Regions from separate parts of the Paenibacillus sp. NPDC058367 genome, predicted to be linked through region 2. Evidence: predicted binding sites of a transcription regulator. Region 2 holds the regulator's gene; the other holds the start of a gene.
What was found. Region 2 encodes Rex, which represses fermentation and respiration genes when NADH is low (regulators of the CRP and FNR family bind a similar motif). Its sites were predicted from a motif close to TTGTGAAATATTTCACAA; they were not measured.
Positions count from the first base shown of each region.

Region 1: the regulator Rex is predicted to act here: its motif matches at 1,703-1,720, upstream of ACFWMP_RS16075 (cytochrome ubiquinol oxidase subunit I).

Region 1 is NZ_JBHXIZ010000002.1:1,117,738-1,121,164, forward strand. It holds gene ACFWMP_RS16070 (cytochrome d ubiquinol oxidase subunit II) at 1-177, opposite strand, end outside; gene ACFWMP_RS16075 (cytochrome ubiquinol oxidase subunit I) at 174-1,538, opposite strand; gene ACFWMP_RS16080 (GNAT family N-acetyltransferase) at 2,079-2,930, opposite strand; gene ACFWMP_RS16085 (hypothetical protein) at 2,993-3,427, opposite strand, start outside.
Region 2 is NZ_JBHXIZ010000003.1:121,883-125,309, reverse strand. It holds gene dinG (ATP-dependent DNA helicase DinG) at 1-965, shown strand, start outside; gene ACFWMP_RS17355 (redox-sensing transcriptional repressor Rex) at 1,097-1,750, shown strand; gene ACFWMP_RS17350 (amidohydrolase) at 1,737-3,038, shown strand; gene ACFWMP_RS17345 (cell wall elongation regulator TseB-like domain-containing protein) at 3,208-3,427, shown strand, end outside.

The DNA.
Region 1 (3,427 bases), on a different contig from region 2:
AATCTCCCATACGGGTGATAAATATCGGGAAATCAGACGATTAATGAGATGATCCTGCTTCGTCAAACGGGCATAAAAGGCGAAGAATCCCGCTCCGAAATCAATGGAAGCTATAATTAAATAGCCGTACAAGAACAGCCAGAGCACCGAGATGCCAATTATTTCGTAACTCATCATTCAGTGCCCCCCTTTTCCACAGATTGATTAGGATGTTCCTTCATCCATTTCTCCATCTCAACTTCTGCCGGATTATTGTTGAACAAACGTCTTAGCACGATTACACACATACTGCCGAGTACGATGTACAAGAGCAATAAGGCGAAGAATATAATTCTTACATTCGGTGAAGTCGTGGCAGCCTCCTCTACACGCATATATCCACGGATAATCCACGGCTGTCGCCCAACCTCTGCATAAAACCAGCCCAGCTCTACAGCTAGAAAAGCGAGCGGTGCGATCAGTGCGATGATGCCAAGCATCCACTTGTTAAGCACATTGCGTTTTTTCCAGAACACAAACAGGAAGTACAGGACCGAAATCGCGAGCAGAGCAAATCCGATTCCAGCCATTAAATCAAACAGGTAGTGAACAAGAAGCGGTGGCCATTCTTCCTTGGGGAATTCCTCCAGCCCCGTTACCTCCGCATTAAAGTCTCCAAAGGCCAGGAAGCTGAGCACTTTCGGCAAATGAAGAGCCCCTATCACTTCATGCTCTGCATTCAGCCATCCCATTAGAACCAAGTCCACACCGCTACCCGTCTCAAAATGCCACTCTGCCGCTGCAAGCTTCTCTGGCTGATGCTCGGCCAAAAACTTGGCGGACACATCACCAGCTAATGTGTTCAGCAAGCTGAACAGCAAAACGACCGCCATCATGAGATTCAAGGATTTTTTGTGGTATGCGGACACTCCTTTTCTCAGCATCGCAAAGGCTGCAATCCCGGCTAACAAGGCAGCTCCTGTCAAATAGGCCGAGCTTAATACATGGAACACCTTGGAGAAGGTCGCCGTATTCAGCATCGCTTGCACCGGGTCAATCGCTGTGAATTGGCCCGCTTCCATGACAAAGCCTCCAGGCTGGTTCATGAATCCGTTCACCGTCGTAATAAAAACGGCAGACATGCCTGCCCCGGCGACAATCGGAATCGTCAACAGCCAATGGATATACGGATTTTTAAACCGATCCCACGTATACAAATAAATGCCCAGGAAGATGGCCTCAAAAAAGAACGCGAACACTTCCATGAATAACGGAAGTGCAATAACATTCCCAGCCAGTTTCATAAAATTCGGCCATACCAGGGCTAATTGTAGTGATATGGCTGTACCGGTCACGACACCAACCGCTACAGAAATGACAAATCCCCGAGACCATCTCTTTGCCATAAGTGTATAATGGGGATCCTTTTTGCGGATCCCGATGAACTCTGCAATAGCGATCATTAGCGGTATACCGACGCCAATCGTCGCAAAAATAACGTGGAACCCGAGAGTCAAGCCTGTCACCAGCCTGCTCCATAGCACCGTATCAATTGCCATTCTTTACTGCTCCCTTCAAACGCTGTTCATTTTTCGTCATAACTTGATGCTTATGATTAGGCCGGCTAATTCTGGGGCTGCATTCAATATCAGGTTTAGCAGGGCTCAGCGACATCGTTGCCTGTTCGTTTTAGTATGACGTTCCTCGTTCTTTGCTATGTAAAAAGAGAAAAATTTCACAAAGCAAGAGTTGGCGAGCCTGATTTACCTGATACTGAGCAGTCAAATTAATAACGTGACCTAATGATTAAAATCATCTTATCTTAAATTGCAAGTAATTCAATCACAGATATCTCTTAATCCCTAAATGTTCAAGAAAGGGTCAAATCTTTCTGACAACTCAGTGAATAACATAAAAAGAACCCAAAAGAGCTATTGATTCAATAGCGTATATATGATTTCACAAGTCTCCTCCTACTTCGATGTTAGAAAAAAACAATATTTCCTCATTTTAACCTCTAATATATACCCCCTTCTGCAACAAAAAAAACACTGACTCAAATCATCAGTGTTTTTGAATTAAAGCTAATGTCATCTTCGTCATGACAAATCTTTCTCCATTTCATATTGCTCGATGTATACGTCAAGACCAACACTTTGAAGGAAACGTATAGAATTTGTATCTCTTTTGTCTACATTATTGACGGTGATGATAGAATGTCTCTCTCCCATCCAATGAAATAAGGAACGCCCAAATCCCTGGTTTCTTTCTTCTCGCAAAATACCGAACTGTACAACTGCTCCGTTGGCCGATTTTATTACCGCGTATCCACAAATCTTATTCTCTTCCCTTATCGTGACCACATCGTATAAATGCGGATTTCGTAAAATTGCATGAACAGATTGTTCCCAAGAAGGTTCAAAATTCCAATAAGAATGTACCGATGTCCAATCGAATTCTTCCAGTCGAACCATAGTAATGAATGTATGTCTATGATCGTCCGGAAGGGTGACATCAATACGCCCCTTGAAACAAGCCAATTCTCTATGAATTTGAAATCCTATGGCGGTATACGCTTTTATAGCTTTATCATTCGTTTGAATCACTTCAAGCAAACACTTTTGAATATGAGCTTCTTTAAGGATGGGAAGAGCATGACGATAAATTTGTTCGACTAGCCGTCTCCCTCTATATAAAGGAACGACTCCTGTACCAGTATTAAATGCAGTACTTTCGCCGTTACGATCCCCGATGCCATGCATAACAAATGCAACCAGCTTCTCTTGATCAAAAGCACCAAACGACATCTGATAATTTACTCCCGCACCTGCAAATTTATCAGCTAAATACTCCGAAGAAACATGAAATGGAATTACATAATCGGAGAAGGCTTCGTTAAAGCAAGTTGTAAACTCTTGTAATTCAAGATCCTTAACACTTTTGATCAACATGTAGTTTTTTTCTCCTTTTCTTTTGGTACTAAGTTCTTAATCATCAGCCAATCTCCAATTCATCATTTAGTACGGCCATAGAAAAAAGAATACCCATCTGACTTTCCAAGCTTAGTCGTCTCCGTTCCGTCCACTATCTTGACCGCCTTCAGTAACGATATAATTTGTGTATTCATGAGCTTTGCATCAAATTTGCCCATCTCTCTATCTTCACTATCCACGAGCAGATAGTCGGGCATTGGAATGAAGCCAATCACCGGTATCCCTGCTTCAAATAAAGGCTGACTCTCTCCAAACTCAAACTTGTTATGTCCACGTAATAATACAGTACGTGTGCCGTCGGTGTTTTCAATAGCCTTCAGCCAAATGGCCGCCATCATTTCATTGCCCGCATAGGTATATTCTGTACTTATTTTTCCAGTTGGTCTATAGTGACCCGTATCATCGTCCTTCCACTCCATACTGCCTAAATGCTCAACCGTAATTCCAGCTACAGC
Region 2 (3,427 bases):
CTTCTATACGTGAGCAAGTACGGTTTTTTATGGGATTAAATGATGAGAATGTAGTATATTGGCTGGAGGCGAATGGAAATTATCGCAGTAAATCGCTACAGCTGTATGCCGTTCCTGTTGATGTTAGTACTCAGCTTAAGGAGCTGTTTTTCGACAAGAAGAAAAGTATCGTACTAACTTCGGCGACACTCTCTGTGGATAAATCTTTCCAGTTTATGATTGATAATCTCGGACTTAATGAAGCTGCGGAAGAGGGGCGTCTGATGACATCACTCCTGCCTTCTCCCTTTAAGTATCGGGAGCAGGCGCTGTTAGTTATTCCGCGGGATTTCCCAAGTGTGAAGGGGAGTGTAGGCGATGCCCGATTTGTCGATACACTCGTACAGTCACTAGCAGAAGCAGCTATTACAACACGTGGGCGGATGCTTGTCCTGTTTACTTCTTACAAGATGCTACGCCAGGTTTACGATCCTCTGAAAGAGGCTCTAGCCTCACAAGAGATCACGGTGTTAGGTCAAGGCGTGGAGGGGGGCAGTCGTAGCAAGCTGATCCGCCGTTTTCAGGACAGTGCAGCTTCTGTACTGTTAGGAACAAGCAGCTTTTGGGAGGGTGTAGATATTCCAGGTGAAGCATTAACATGCTTGGCCATCGTGAGACTCCCATTTCAACCGCCAAACCACCCCCTAGCGGAAGCGAAGTCTGAGTTATTACAAGCCCAGAAAAAGAATCCGTTCATGAAGTTGTCTGTTCCTCAGGCGGTTATTCGCTTCAAGCAAGGATTTGGGAGGCTGGTACGGACAGCGCAAGATCGGGGTATTGTTATTGTGTATGACACAAGGGTGATCGAATCTCACTATGGGAAGTATTTCCTCTATTCGTTGCCTGGCCCGAAAATGGAGCATATGCTTACGGATCAAATGGTTCCTCGTATAGCGGAGTGGTTGGAAGACGGAGGCGTTTCTTGAAAAGAACGTCATCGATCTTATTAATCTCTCTACAAGGAAGGGCGGTATAAGAATACCGCTCTTCCTTGAGACGAGGTGCAGATATTTCGATAGGATTTGAACAGAATATCACTTAAATTAGGAGGTAAATTATGAAATCGGATAAAATATCAGAAGCCGTTGTTCGCAGACTTCCTGTGTACTTGCGTTTCTTGAATGATCTCCAGAAACGTGAAATATTAACCGTTTCCTCACAAGAACTAGGACAAAAACTTGATTTGAATCCTGCTCAAATTCGTAAAGATTTAGCTTATTTTGGAGACTTTGGTAGAAAAGGTATCGGGTATGACGTAACTTATCTTATTGAAAAAATCCGTCATATTCTGAAGCTGGATCAACAATTGAATGTGGCTTTAGTAGGTGCCGGTAACCTTGGACATGCATTATCTAATTACAATGCTTATCTGAAAGATACTATGAAGATTACCGCTATATTTGACTCCTATGCACCTAAGGTAGGGCGGAAAATCAACTCTCTTACCGTTCAACCGATGGAGGAGCTTGGACAGACGGTTCGTGAGCAAGGTATTCGAATTGGGATCATTACTGTGCCTGATTCAGAAGCGCAGAATGTAGCAGATATTCTCATTGAGTCTGGCATTGAGGCGATTTTGAATTTTGCACCAGTGATTCTAAAAACACCATCGAATATCCGGGTTCATGCTGCCGATTTTACAACGGATTTGCAAAGCCTTGCTTATTATTTGAAAGACGGAAAGGAAGAAACCGGAAATGAAGAGCAGTAAAACGATTATTAAGGGCGGGCGTTTTCTTATTCCGGGAACGGATGAGCCGGTTCTGAATGGATATATGACTATTGAAGATGATTTGATCACTTACATAGGAAAAGAAGAGCCTTTAATGGAAGATGATGTGCAAGTTGTTGATGGCAGTCGTCTGCTGTTTATGCCAGGTCTGGTAAACACACATGGCCATGCGGCAATGTCATTGCTTCGTGGTTATGGAGATGATTTAGCACTTCAGGTGTGGCTTCAAGAGAAGATGTGGCCGATGGAAGCGAAATTCACTGGAGAAGATGTATACTGGGGAACCTCCTTGTCGGTACTGGAAATGCTAAAAGGTGGTACTACAACCTTCTTGGATATGTATGATCATATGGATCGAGTAGCAGAGGTAGTCGAATTATCAGGCATTCGTTCTGTACTGATGAGAGGCGTAATCGGATTATGCCCAGAGGAAGTACAAAATCACAAGCTTGCGGAAGCGATTTCTTTTGCACGAAATTGGCATGGTAAGGCTGATGGTAGAATTACGACGATGATCTCGCCACACGCCCCATATACTTGCCCACCGGACTTCTTTGTTAAGTTTGTTCAAGCGGCACATGATTTGGATTTACCGATGCATACCCATATGTCCGAGACCAAACGCGAAGTGGAGCAGAATGTGGTGGATTACGGACTTCGGCCTGTAGCGCATTTAGAGAAGCTTGGAATGTTCACACGTCCGTCTATTGTTGCACATGGCGTTCATTTGAATGATGAAGAGATCGAGATACTGGCTCGTCATGATGTAGGCGTGTCTCATAACCCAGGAAGTAATCTGAAACTGGCTAGTGGAGTGGCTCGGGTTACGGATCTTCTAAAGGCTGGTGTGAAGGTATCACTGGGTACAGATGGTGCGGCAAGCAATAATAACCTGGATATGTTTGAAGAGATGCGTCTTGCAGCCCTCATCCATAAAGGTGTAAGTGGTGATCCGACGGCTGTTCCAGCTCCGGAAGCGCTGCGTATAGCTACAGAGTATGGCGCAAAGTCTATCTTTTTAAATGATGTGGGTAGACTCGCTGTTGGCATGAAAGCGGACTTTATCGCGATTGATATAGACCAGCCGCATTTGCTACCACACACAGATCTGTTGTCTCATGCTGTATACTCTGCCAGTGCCAAGGATGTTGAGCATGTATGGGTGAATGGTAAACAGGTTGTAAAACATGGAGAATGTGTAACGCTAGATGAGGAAGCAATCCGTCGTAAGGCGCAAGAATCATTTGATGGACTGCTTAAACGGTAGTCTAAGATCATAACGAATAACTGAAAGGCTGTGACTTTCTGCGATTGCAAAGTTACAGCCTTTTGTGTTTCTGATAATTAGATCATTGAATTGGATATGAAACTTTGGATAAACACACAGGTGTGTTATATAATCAAAAAAGATATATTACTAGAAAGGGAGCTGTACCTTGAAGAAAAGGAAAAAATGGATCCTCCTGGGGTCAGTTCTGATTCTGCTCCTTCTGTTTGGACTTATCCAGTTCTATGCTTATATTATGAAAGATCAATGGAACGAGCGAGATATCGCTAAGGATGTCGCTAAAACCAGTGCTGGTCTGACAGAGGTAACCAAAGCGCAGAAATCCGTGTGGGATGAAAATGCGGTGTACTGGGTCTTAACAGGGAAGA